2 regions of the Rhizobium sp. BR 317 genome follow, and region 1 is predicted to be linked to the other one. Evidence: riboswitches for the same ligand, from Rfam matches in the RefSeq annotation. Region 1 holds a riboswitch; the other holds the start of a gene.

Region 1 (5,954 bases):
ACGCCGCTGTCCGTCCAGGGACGGGCATGCGTTTTCACAAACTCCACGGTCTCGGCGAAGGCGGCCCGGGCGATGCCGAGATCGATGCCGGCATGGATGATTTGGCCAACCGAACCGATGGTCGTTGCCCGCTCGAAGCCTTTGTGATGCAGGACGACAGCGTCCGCGTTGACATAGACATTGTGCAGGATGGTCGTGCCGCTGCCGGATGTGCGCTGGCCGAAACCGTCCCAGTCGTCGATGATCTGGATGCCTTCGGTGCCGCGCGGAACGAGTGACATTGTGAGGTCGTCCTGCGCATTCAGCGCAAAAATGGCGATCCAGTCGGCAAAAAGCACGCCGGTGGAATAGAATTTGCGGCCGTTGACGCGAAAGCCAAGTCCGTCCGATGTCAAGCGCGTATTGTATTGACCGGCCGTTGCCGTGCCGAGTTCGGAGAATGCATTGCCGAAACGGTCACCGGCCAGCGCCCTGGAGAAGAAGAAGTTCTTCTGCTCTTCGCTGCCGTCGATGCGCAGCGCTTCCAGAATGTAGAAATGGTTTTGCGGAATTTGTGCGATCGAAGGATCGGCTTCGGCCAGGATAGCGATGATTTCGGCAAGAACTGAGTTGGAGATATCGAGGCCGTCATGTTCGGACGGAGTGGTGATGCCGAGCAGGCCGGATTGCGACAGGGCCTCCAGTTCTTCGTAGGGCAATACGCGGTTGATGTCGCGGTCGCTTGCCTGCTGAGAGAACCGGGCGGCCAGCGATCGCGCGATCTCCAGCGCTTCCTCATCGCTTTGAATGCGGTGTGCGAGCGGCCTGACCCGCTCGTGCAACTGTGAAACAGTTCCCATTCATGACCCCATCAGGGTTGGCATATCAGTGACTTAGCGGTGCGAAAGCGGTATGATCGTAATTTCTATAGATCTACTCTACAATGGTTTTTCTTTGCTTATCCAGATTTCGCTACCCGCCATAATAGGCATCGAATGGAGAAATTGTAAGCGGGCGGCTCAGTGCAGCCGCCGCTGGCAGCAGGGCTATCAGCTATTTTCCGCGTTCACCAAAAGGGTCTGGGATCAGCGGGCCAGGTCGGCGAAACCACAGGTGCACAGCGTCTTGTGCGAGGCCATGTCGTAAATGTGATCCACCTTCAAAGACGTCGGTCGCAAGAAAGCGCTTGCTACCGGCGCATTTTCGCGCTTTCATATACGACTAAATAAGTAGACAATAGCAACAATTACCTCGTCGGGCCGCCGAAAGGCTCGATATGTGAAGGTTGACGAAGTGAAATTGGTTCCTGGTTGCGTGGGAACCCGCCCAGAGCCTCTCGTTTTCAGACGCCCTGGGTTCAAAAGAACCAGAGCGGCCATTGTGCGTTTACGGATGCGCGGCGCTCTAGCGGCCAAGCGTTCGGTGGCCGCGCGCTGTGTGCGGTTCACAGGCAAAGTATCAGTATGCCCTTAGAAAAGCATGATCGACCACCTCTTTGCCCCAGGAGTTGATATGACGGTTCAGGGACTTTTTTCCGCCAGGGCCAACGCCTCGGCACAAGCCTATGCAATACCGCGTATCGCCGTCATCGGCCGCGGCTTTTCCGGTATGATGATGGCAATTGCCTTGATGAAAACGGTGCGGACGCCGTTTCATCTGCAGCTTTTCGATCCCAATTCCAGCGTCAGCGGCGGTCAGGCTCTGGCGTCCGGCCATAGCAGCGAAATCCTGAACAGCCGTGTCCGCGATCTCTCGGTTTCTGCTGGCGATCCCGATGATTTCAACGATTGGCTCTGTAGCAATGCGACGTTCCGCAGTGCCGTGCCGGCTGCAATACCAGGGTTTTTGCAGATATTCGTCCCCAAGAGCATTTTCAGCGACTATGTCTACCAGCGCTTTTCCGAGGCGCTGTCGTCGCGGCGGGATATAACCGTGCAAGTCAGCGGCGAGACGGTGACCGGCCTTTGCCGCAGCCATGGTGACCGCTTTATGGTCGAGAGCGCCGGCGCTGCCAATCCACCGTTCGATACGGTGATCCTGGCGACCGGTTACGGCATTGCCGATCATGAGCCGCAGAGCGGTGAACCCGTGGCGACGCCGACGACGGTCCGCGCGCGCCGCCTGGTGTCACGCCCGCATACGGTATTGCTCGGCAGCGGTCTGCGCGTCGTCGACCGGCTGTTGCAGATGCGCGACAACGGCTACGACGGCCAGATCACCATCGTTTCGAGACATGGCTTCCTGCCGCAGAGCCACACCCGCAGCAATGCCGATCCGGTCTTTCCCGCAGAAGCCATGCCCGGCAGTCTCAGCGACATCGTGCGTTTCATCCGGCGGGCTTGCGAGAACGCCGAGGCGAACGGGCAAAGCTGGCAATCCGTCATGAACGGCCTGCGCAAACATGCGCGCTCGCTCTGGCGTTCGCTGCCTGCGGGACAGAAGCAGCAATTCAATCGCCATCTGCGCGCTCTTTACGATAGCCACCGTAACCGCCTGCCGGAGGCTCTCTATGTCCGGCTGAAGCAAGAGCTGGCGGAGGGCAATACGCTGTCGCGCCGCGGGCAGTTCCTCCGGCGCACGCCGACCGGATTGATGCTGAAGCCCGCGGGTCAGCAAGGCGTGGAACAGATCTATGCTGACGAGGTGATCGATTGCCGCTGCCAGGAGCCTGATCTCGACACGCCATTAATGTGGAGCCTGATCGAGGCGGGCCTCGCCACACCGGACGAACTTGGTCTCGGTCTGGCTGTCGAAGCGACGGGTGCGCTTTCCGTGGATGGACAAGCGACCGAGGGGCTTTTTGCCATCGGCCCGCTGGGACTCGGGAGCTTGCCGGATATCGATCTCGTGCCCGAGATCGTCACGCAGGCCTATGCGGCTGCGGATGGGGTGGCTGCGCGGTTCTATCCGCAGTGCAAGGCTGTGTGACCAGGATTGATCTTGCCGGCCCTTCAATAAGCTCGGGGCGAGATAGCGTCCACGTTCGCCATAGCCTCCAATGAATAAGAGCTTTGGAACCCGTCGCCGCATCTGATTTTTGTTGTTGAAATTAGTAACGTAATAACATAACGAAATTACTTCGATCATGCAGCCGGGACTTAGGGTAGTGCAGACATTGATCATATCGCCATTGCTCGTTTCGATTTTCTGTGAGATGAACGACGCCGATGGTGCTGCCGCCGGAATCATCCGGAGGGCGGCTGAAAAGGGAACACGGTGCGGATTACCCATCAGGGGCCAAAACCGTGGCTGCCCCCGCAACTGTAAGCGGAGAGCGCGTTCGCGATATACCACTGGCTTCATGCCGGGAAGGTGCGAATGGGCTGTKACCCGTGAGCCAGGAGACCTGCCATCGATAACGTCAACCGCAACGGACGGGGTGTTCCGATGGAAATTCAGTGGTTGGGCGGGGGCGCATTCGCGTCCGCAAGCCCTATCTTGACTTTGCCTCCGGCGAAATCTCCGGGAGGCTTTTCATGGACAAAGCGAAAGAGCAGACGCATCGGATCACCGTGTGCACGAGTTGCCGCCACGTCGGCGCGCCATGCCATCCCGGTCTCGATCTGCTGAAACATTTGCAGGCGGCTATTGCCGAGGCCGGTGCGACACTTTCCGACGATTTCAGTCTGGAGGGCAGTGTCTGCATGGCTGGCTGCGACCGGCCATGCACCGTCGCCTTCCAGACGTCGGCAAAGGCGACCTACCTCTTCGGTGACATCTCGGGCGAGGCCGATATCGGCGCGCTCGTCTCCTTCGCGGAGCTTTATCGCGATCGGCCCGATGGCCTGACACGGGAAGGCGATCGCCCGAAAATGTTGGGCGGCAAGACATTGGCGCGCATTCCGGCAGCCATCCTTTCAGCCGAGCGTCACGCGACGCTTTTGCAATAGGAGCGGGTCATGCTGGAAAAATGCTTGCGATTGGAAGCTGACGGCGTCACCTGGGGCCCGTATAGGGGAAAGCCAATCATCCGGGACATCAGCCTGTCCGTGAAAACCGGAGATCGGCTGGCGATTATCGGTCCGAACGGGGCGGGCAAATCGACCCTGCTGCGCTGCCTCTATCGTGGTATCCGGCCGCAACAGGGTCTGGTGCGCCTCGACGGCACCGATCTCTGGTCGATCGGCCCGCGCGAAGCGGCGCGGCGTATCGCCGTCGTCCTGCAGGAGACGCCGGGTGATTTTCCCTTCAGCGTTCGTGACGTGGTGATGATGGGCCGCATTCCCCATCGCAAAGGCATGGCGCGTTGGAGCGAAGAGAATCATGCGGCAACGGCGGCGGCGCTTCTCCGCCTGGACCTCAAGCATCTGGCGCTCCGGCAATTCGCGTCGCTTTCGGGTGGCGAGAAACAGCGGGTATTGATTGCCCGCGCGCTGGCGCAGGAGCCGGAGCTGATCATTCTCGACGAGCCGACCAATCATCTCGATATCCGCCATCAGCTCGAAATATTGGCGCTGTTGAAAGGCCTTGGCCTGACGATCATCACCACTCTGCACGACATCAATCTCGCCGCCGATTTCGCGACGCATGTTGCTGTGCTCGATTCCGGCCGTCTGAGCGGTCACGGCTTGCCTGCCGAAGTTCTGACCGCCGAGCGCATCTCATCCGCATTCCGTGTCGAAGCGAGCCGTCAGGTCGCGGGCGACGCATCCCATCGTTTTAGTTTTTCTCTTCGATAATTTGGAGCCGTTTATGTCTTTCCGCATGTCCTTGTCCGCCACCGGCTTGCTACTCGGCACACTCTTTGCCGGCGCTGCTCTGGCTGAGCCCGTCACCGTGCGTAGCTGCAATCGCGATGTCACCTTCGACAAGGCGCCGGCGCGCGCCGTTTCGAACGACGTCAATCTTACGGAGATGATGCTGGCTCTGAAGCTCAGGGATCGTATGGTCGGATATACTGGCGTTTCCGGCTGGAAGACGCTGGATGAGAAGCTCAGGGACGGCATTCAGGAAATGCCGGAGCTATCGCCGAAATATCCGACCAAGGAAGTGTTGCTCGGAGCCAATGCCGACTTTTATTTCGCCGGCTGGAACTATGGCATGAAAGTGGGCGGTGAGGTGACACCCGAGACCATGGCGCCCTTCGGCATCAAGGTCTATGAGCTCACCGAATCCTGCATTTTCGTCATGCAGAAGAACAAGCCGACGATGGACGACATGTTCGTCGACCTGCTGAATCTCGGCAAGATTTTCCGCGTCGAGGATAGGGCCGAGGCCTTGGTTGCCAGCTATCGCAAGCAGCTTAGCGATATCCGGTCGAAAATCAGTCATGTCGACAAGCCGACCCGCGTCTTCGTCTATGATTCCGGCGAGGAAAAGCCCTTCACCTCGGGCCGCTACGGCATCCCGACGGCAATGATCGAAGCGGCTGGCGGCAGCAATGTCATGGACGATGTCGAAAAGAGCTGGACGGAGGTCTCCTGGGAGCCGGTGATCGAGAAGAACCCCGAAGTCATCGTCATCGTCGATTATGGCCAGGTCACCGCAGCCCAGAAGATCGCATTTCTGAAGAACAATCCGGCCTTCAAGAATATCGATGCGGTGAAGAACGACCGTTTCGTCGTGCTGCCCTATGTGGAGGCCACGCCGGGACCGCGCAACATCGAAGCCATCGCCGCGCTGGCGAAGGCATTCCATCCCGAGGCGATGTAACCAACGACAATGCCGATCCGTCCAGTCGATTACTGGACGGATCGCTTCCTGGATTTTCGCATGCGCCTCGGCCTTCCCATTATGATCCTGCTCCTTGCTGCTTTCTTCGCCATGTCGATCACGGCCGGCGTCTCGTTTGGCGCGGCGCCGATCCCGTTTGCGACCGTATGGTCGATCGTCGGCAACAAGCTGCATGCCGGGTTGTTTCCCGTCACCTGGTCAGGCGGACAGGAAAGCATCGTTTGGGACGTCCGTTTTCCGCGCGTCATCCTGGCGTTGCTCGTGGGGGCCGGGCTTGCGGTCACCGGAGCGGTGCTGCAGGC
Region 2 (7,461 bases), on a different contig from region 1:
AACCTCTACGCGACCGGGCCGCATATAAACGACGCCTCTGTTGCCAGTCATGCCATCTCCTCCTTGGTTCAACACTTGATCATCACTGTCCGCGATCGCCTCCTGTTCGGCCCGCTCCTCAACGGCCGAACAGAAGTAAAAATCGACCGCGGCCACCGCGATTTCAGCGGCGGCCGGTCCACTATCGAGAAGGTGTCCGGACAACACCTTCGACATGTCTAAAAGACCACACCTGCAGGATGCGGTGCCCTCAGGAAAGCGACTCAACAGATATCCATGGGCGACGCTCCATCTCACGCCTCGATCGACACATCGCCTGTTGGCTGTGAGCAGCAGGCCAGGATGTAGCCTTCTTCGATTTCTTCATCGAGAATGCCACCGTTGTGCCGCATATCGACCTCGCCCGAAACCTTCATGATGCGGCATGTGCCGCATAGGCCACCCTCGCAGGCAGCGCCGATGCGTACGCCGATGGCGCGGGCCGTCTGCAGGATCGTCTGGCCAGGCGGGCACTTGGCCTCCTTGCCGGCCATGGTAAAGGTGACGGTAGCAATCGCATCGGCATTGGTCTCGCCCGGGCCGGCGCGCACCGCGAGTTCCTCGGCTGCGGGTGCTGCCGCAGGCTGGAAGCTTTCCTCATGGTAACGGTCCATGTTGAAGCCGCAGACCTTCAACATGTCGCGTACGCCACGCATGAAGGGCTCGGGACCACAGCAAAATACCGTGCGCTCGCGGAAATCAGGGGTTAGCAACGAAAGACGCGCCGCATCGATGCGGCCGCGCAGCCCATGCCATCCGTCACGCGGATTGTGGTTTTTGACGATGAAACCGAGCGAAAGCTTCGGCATCTGCGCCGCGAGACATTCGAGTTCCGTCTTGAAGAGCAGGTCGTCCGGTGTGCGGGCGCATGAGATGAAGCCAACGTCCGCCTGCGGCGTACAGTCCGCCATCCAGCGGATCATCGACATCATCGGTGTGATGCCGGAGCCGCCCGAGATGAAGAGGTATTTTTCGCCCGGATGGCGCACGAATGAGAAGTCGCCAAGCGGCCCGAAAGCCTTCAGCTTTATCCCCGGTTTGAGGTTGTCGAACATCCAGCGCGTACCGATGCTCGTTGCCTGGGCCTTCACCGTCACGGAGACGGAAAAGGGTCGTGAGGGCGTCGACGACAGCGTATAGGTACGGAACACCGGCTCGTTTTCGGAAACGGGTAACTCCAGGGTTACGAACTGGCCTGGCAAATATCGGAACCAATTGTCCCGGTCGGAGCGGAACGTGAAGGTCATCACATCAGGTGTCTCCACCGTGGCGGCGATGCACTCCAGCAGGTCGTGGCGGTCATTCCACGGCTGCAGTTCGTCGAAGTGGCGAAATGTGCTGACAGTCGTCATGTCAGGCCACCTGCAACAGAGGCTTCGCCACGCCGTCGAGCCGATCGATCATGAAGTTGGAATACCATTCGACGAACTGCTTGACGCCATTTTCGTCTTCCGGCGAGTAGGGGCCGGGCTCGTAAGCGGGCGAGCGGATGCCGAAGGCATTTTCTTCAACAATCCGGCGGTCCTGGTCGTTTGTCTCGGTCCAGACATGCGTAAGCTCATCAAGACGATAGTCGACACCTTCGACGGCGTCCTTGTTGACGAGCCATTTGGTGGTGACCTGCGTCCGTTCCGGCCCGAGCGGCAGGACACGGAAGGTGACCGCGTGGTCTGCGAGTACGTGGTTCCACGTCGTCGGGTAGTGGAAGAGCAAGAGCGTGCCGATACCGCTTTCCAGCATGTCGTTGGCAAGCGGACGCTGAACGGCACGAGCACCGGACATGGTGTAGCTCTCGGCGTTCTGGATGAGCGGCATGCGCGCGGCACGGAATTGACCGGTCGGCGAGATGCGGAATTCGCTGGGAAGTCCTGCTGCTTCGCACTTTGCCCAATGCTCGGCGATAACCGGATCGTCCTTGGCACCCTGCACGCCCGTGGCACTTGGCGCCTCCGGATAGGTGCGGCAAAGTTCGGGGTGATTGGCGGCGCAGTGATAGCACTCGCGATTGTTTTCCCAGACGAGCTTCCAATTGCCTTTCTCGATGATCGTGCTTTCGAAAGCGACCTTCGTTTCGCCGAGACGGTGTCGGGCAAGGTAGGGCTCGACGGTATCGCGGAAGGGCGCGAAATCCGGCGCCTGATCGGCGAGGCAGATGAAGATGTATCCACCGACAGTCTCGCAGTGGATCGGCTTCAGACCATGTTGGTTCTTGTCGAAATCCTCCGCCATATGGCGGGCGAACAGCAGACTGCCGTCCAGCTCATAGGTCCATTGGTGATAGGGGCAAACAAGTTTCGCCGACGAGCCCTTGTCTTGCGCACAGACGCGCGAGCCGCGGTGACGACAGGAATTGTGCAGCGCGTGGATTGTACCCGCCCGGTCGCGAGTAAGAACGACAGAATAATCACCGACCTGCGCCGTGAAATAATTGCCGGCCTTCGGAATCTCGCAGTCATGACCAATGAACAGCCAATCGCGATACCAGATGGTCTCCAAATCGAGCTTGTAATAATCGGGATCGGTGTAAAAGGCCTGCTCCAGGCTGTAACCGTGGCGGCGGTTCTTAAGCTTGCGGAGCACGTCGCTGGCAATATCCATTCTCTTGATCCCCTAAGGGACTGTTGGATGGAATCGTCGGCATCGATATCGCAAAGCGGTACCGCCCGCCTGATCGCCATCGCAATCAGTCGTGTTGTTTTCGTCTCGAACTGGTTTCCGGGCTTCAGAACTGTCCGTTCGGACTTCGACATACTTTCCCAGGCAAAAAGCCAGTGGAATCATATCGGTTATTCGCTCTGCTACCGTTGCGGGGGCGGCGGCGACGGTCGCCGGCTTTCCAATTATCCGCATCACCAATTCGATGCCGCACCCGAGAACAGCGTGAACATAACGTATCGCTTAGCGCGCCCAAGCATGCATCGCGACATTTGTGTCGCAGATTGAATATGGCGCATATATTTAAAAAGACCCGCCCAAATGGTCGCGGTTTTCAGGCGCAGCCCGTCGGCTGCGCAAAAGGCGCCAATGGTACGGTCAGGATGGTTGGCAAGCTGGATTTCTTTGGAAAAGGGCCGGTTATTCTTCCGATATTCAAACAGTCGGAATTGGTCGTGTCTCGGCCAATGGGGTATGGGCTACCCAGGTGGCACAGGCGAATCGACGATCCGCCTGTGCCGAGATTTCATCGTCAGTGCGAATTGACCATCGCCGTCGCCAGTTGGCGGAAATTCACGACGCCAAGCGGTTGACCCGTTGGTGCGACGACGTGGACCTCCCCGTCGGGTGACGAGCACAACAAGCGCACCGCTTCTTCAACGGTAGTACCTGCTGCGATCGTCGGCCCGCCAGTCAGGGCTGCGGATGGCAGCGGCATCATGATAGCCTCGACCTGAACGACACGCCCTCGGTTCACCTCTTTCACGAAATTGGCGACGTACTCGTCGGCCGGCCGCAGGACGATATCCTGGCTGGTGCCCTGCTGGATGACTTCGCCATCGCGCAGGATCGCGATCTGATCTCCGAGACGAAGCGCCTCGTCGAGGTCATGAGTAATGAAGACGATGGTTTTCTTGATCTCCTTCTGCAGATCCAGAAGAACCGTCTGCATGTCCATGCGGATCAGCGGATCAAGAGCCGAATAGGCCTCGTCCATCAACAGGACCGGCGCGTCGTTGGAAAGCGCTCGGGCGAGGCCAACACGTTGTTGCATGCCGCCCGAAAGCTGGTTGGGATACTTTTTCTCGAATCCCTTCAAGCCGACGCGCTCCAGCCAATTCATGGCAATGGCGACGCTTTTTGCCCGGTCCATGCCCTGCACTTCGAGGCCGTAAACGGTGTTGTCGAGCACGTTGCGATGAGGAAGGAGCGCGAACTTCTGGAACACCATCGCGGTCTGATGCCTGCGGAATTGGCGAAGCTTATCCTCATTCATCTTCACGATGTCGACGCCGTCGACCAGCATTTCACCGGCCGTGGGGTCGATGAGGCGGTTGATATGCCGGATCAAGGTGGACTTGCCGGAACCGGAAAGCCCCATGATCACCTGGATGCAGCCCGAAGGAATTTCGAGATTGATGTCCTTCAGCCCCAGGACGTGGCCGTGCTTCTCGTTGAGCTCCGTCTTGGACAGGCCGTTCTGAACGGCCTGGATGTGGGCCTTGGGATTGGGTCCAAAGATCTTATAGAGATTGCGGACCTTGATCCCGCCGAAATGATGATCAGCCATGGACGGTCTCCCGGTGTTTCTGAATTCTCTTGCCATAGGCCTGGCTCACACGGTCGAAGATGATGGCAATGCCGACGATCGCGAGGCCGTTGAAAATACCGAGCGTGAAGTACTGGTTGGCAATCGCCTTCAGAACCGGCTGGCCAAGTCCTTGCACGCCGATCATCGAGGCAATGACGACCATCGCCAACGCCATCATGATGGTCTGGTTGATACCGGCCATGATGGTGGGAAGGGCGAGCGGCAGTTGCACCTTGAAAAGCTTCTGCCAATTGGACGATCCAAAAGCGTCGGCGGCCTCGAGCACGTCCTTGTCGACAAGGCGGATGCCGAGATCGGTTAGCCTGATCATCGGGGGAATGGCGTAGATGACGACGGCGATGAGCCCCGGCACCTTGCCGATCCCGAGCAGCATGACGACCGGGATAAGATAGACGAAGCTCGGCATCGTCTGCATGACGTCGAGGATGGGGTTGACCACCCTTTGGATGCGATCGGAGCGGGACATGATGATGCCCATCGGAATGCCGATGGCGATCGACAGCAAGGTGCAGACGAAGATCATGGAGACCGTCCGCATGGTGTCGTCCCACATATCGAAATAGCCGATCAGCAGGAGTGTCACGAGACAGCCAACGACGATTTTCATGCTTCGGCTCGCCGCCCAGGCGATCACGAGAATGATCAGGGTGATGATCGGCCATGGCGTCTGCGTCATGAAACGATCGGCGGCGATCAAAAAGTGCTGCAGCGGAGAAAAAAAGCTTTCGATCGCGTCGCCATAGCCGCGGGTGAATGTTCGAAACGCTTCGTCAATACCCTTCTTCAGGCTGGCGAGTGTTTCATCGTTCATGTGTGGGAATTTATAAAACCATTCCATTCGGTTCCCCTTTTTAAAAAAGAAGCCGTGGCAAGTCTTTTTGATTTTATCGGCAGCTAGGAAGCGGTGCGCTTTTGCGCACCGCAAGATTTTACCATTACAACGAAGCTTCGATTTTCTTCGCCGCTTCCGGCGAAACCCACTTCGTCCAGATGTCCTTGTTTTCCTTGAGGAAGTGCTTGGCGCCGTCTTCGCCCGTTGCCTGATTGTCGGTCATCCAAGCCATGAGCTTGTTGACCGTGTCGTTGCTCCAGGAACGCTTCTTAAGGTATCCGAGGACGTCAGGGCCTGCCTTTTCCGAAAAAGACTTGGCTACAAGCGTCACAACGTGGTCGACCGGCCATGCGTTCGGCTTCGGATTGGGGCAGTCCGCAACGGTGTTGCAGCGCTTCCATTCGGCCGCGTCAGCGGGTACGCCAGCCTCAAGCTTGACCATCGCGTATTTGCCGAGCAAGGCGGTTGGCGCCCAATAGTAGCCGACCCAGCCTTCCTTGCGCTCGTAGGCCTTGGCGATCGAGCCGTCCAGGCCGGCAGCCGAGCCAGTATCGACCAGCGTGAAGCCAGCCTTCTGAGCATCAAAGGCCTTGTAGAGTTGCGAGGTCACGACCGTGCCGCCCCAGCCCTGCGGACCGTTGACAATGGCACCCTTCTTGGAATCTTCCGGATCGGGGAAGAGTTCCGGATGCTTCAGCATGTCCGGGATCGTCTTGATGTCCGGATGAGCGTCGGCGATGTATTTCGGAATCCACCAGCCTTGAACGCCGCCATCGGGCAGGGACGTGCCGGCGATAACCAGCTTACCTTCTTCCGTGCCCTTCTTGACGACATCCGGAAGAAGATCGATCCAGGCTTCTGGCGCGATGTCCGGCTGGCCTTTTTCAGCCATGGAGGTGATGGTCGGAACGGTGTCACCGACGGTGATCTCGGCGCTGCAACCGTAGCCTTCGTTGAGAATGATCTTGTCGAGGTTCGACAGAACCTCCGCGCTCTGCCAGTTCATGCTGGCGATGGTGACGCTCCCGCATTCTCCGGCGCTTGCAATCGACGCTCCGCCGAGCAGGCCAAACATCAGGCATGTGGACGCAAGTAGTTTTTTCATTATCGTTCCCTCATTTTGCGGCATGTATTGGGCAAGCGGGTTGTGCCGCGTGAACCCGCTTCAACGGCTATCAGGAGCTCCTCCTCCTGCGATAACCGATCTCTCTAAAGCACTGATGCGCCGGTGAACGGCAGCCAGCCTCAAGGCTGTACTGATGTTCGCCGGTCTGAATTACATTGGAAGTTGGGTCGCCCTCGTTGTCTTGTTGCCAAGGCTTGCTGGATTGATGATGCTGCTAAGGACAAATGTTCAACTAGCCCACAAAAGGCGTCAGGTTGTTCGAAAGCTGGGCACGCTATGCTGGCCATCATTGAAAGGGTAACTGACCTTTCGCACGTCGACGAATGTGGATCACCGCTCATGCCAGTCGTATATACTGTGCATTTGAAACACATAGGATGTTTGCGACGATCGGGTGGTTGTTTCGAGACAGTGACAGCGGAGACGCCAGCATCGATCTTGGATTTCGAATGCAAGATCGATTGATCCGGCAGAGGGGCATTGTTTGCTCGACGCCGCCGGCATGTGGCGGCGTCGGACAATTGCTTCAATGACTGTCGGCAAAGCGATGAGGCTTATGCGCCGTTTTAGATCAAGCGCTTAGCTTTTCGGCTTCAGGCTTTCCGGGTCATAGATCGGCTTGTAACCGATGCCGACCACCTCGACCGGATAGGTCTCTGCAAAATATTCGATGTTAAGCTTGCGACCTTCCTGGCAATGGCTCCAGGGCAGGTAGGCAAGCGCAATGTTCTTACCGATGGTTGGGCCAAATGCGATCGAGGTCGTGTAGGAGCGGCGGCCAAGTTCGTCCACCAGCACCTCGCCGGTTTCCGGGTCCATGACCGGGAGGTTGCCGAGCGGATAGCGGGCAACACCCTTGCTGTCGACATTGTCGGTCATGACGAGTGTGCAAAGCACGGCCGGTTGATGGTCGCGCGCCTTGTACTCCAGATGTTTCGCCTTGCCGCGGAAGTCAGCTTCCTTGACCCTCGGACGGGCGAGGTCGCATTCGATCAGGTTGTACTGGGTCAGCAGGTCCGCGTTCTGCAGACGCAGGCTTTTTTCCATACGGCGCGAGTTTGCATATGTCTCGACGCCGAAGGCCATGACACCCGTTGCACGCAGCGCATCCCAGACGGCAAGGCCATCCTCGTACGCCATGTGCAGTTCCCAGCCCTGCTCGCCGACATAGGAGATGCGGAAGGCAGTGACCCGCTT

What was found. A riboswitch is a leader RNA that binds a small molecule or an ion and turns the genes downstream of it on or off. The one in region 1 is predicted to bind cobalamin.
Region 2: another riboswitch for cobalamin. It lies ahead of QD357_RS19240 (aromatic ring-hydroxylating oxygenase subunit alpha); the one in region 1 lies ahead of QD357_RS03525 (DUF1636 family protein).

The regions. Positions count from the first base shown of each region.
Region 1 covers NZ_JARWLB010000002.1:194,245-200,198, reverse strand. The annotation lists gene QD357_RS03535 (SfnB family sulfur acquisition oxidoreductase) at 1-839, opposite strand, end outside; gene QD357_RS03530 (FAD/NAD(P)-binding protein) at 1,492-2,907, shown strand; cobalamin riboswitch at 3,131-3,348, shown strand; gene QD357_RS03525 (DUF1636 family protein) at 3,456-3,869, shown strand; gene QD357_RS03520 (ABC transporter ATP-binding protein) at 3,879-4,658, shown strand; gene QD357_RS03515 (ABC transporter substrate-binding protein) at 4,672-5,631, shown strand; gene QD357_RS03510 (FecCD family ABC transporter permease) at 5,692-5,954, shown strand, end outside.
Region 2 covers NZ_JARWLB010000012.1:2,765-10,225, reverse strand. The annotation lists gene fdhA (formaldehyde dehydrogenase, glutathione-independent) at 1-51, opposite strand, end outside; gene QD357_RS19245 (2Fe-2S iron-sulfur cluster-binding protein) at 294-1,391, opposite strand; gene QD357_RS19240 (aromatic ring-hydroxylating oxygenase subunit alpha) at 1,393-2,637, opposite strand; cobalamin riboswitch at 2,728-2,927, opposite strand; gene QD357_RS19235 (quaternary amine ABC transporter ATP-binding protein) at 3,227-4,264, opposite strand; gene QD357_RS19230 (ABC transporter permease) at 4,257-5,144, opposite strand; gene QD357_RS19225 (ABC transporter substrate-binding protein) at 5,242-6,243, opposite strand; gene QD357_RS19220 (GcvT family protein) at 6,844-7,461, opposite strand, start outside.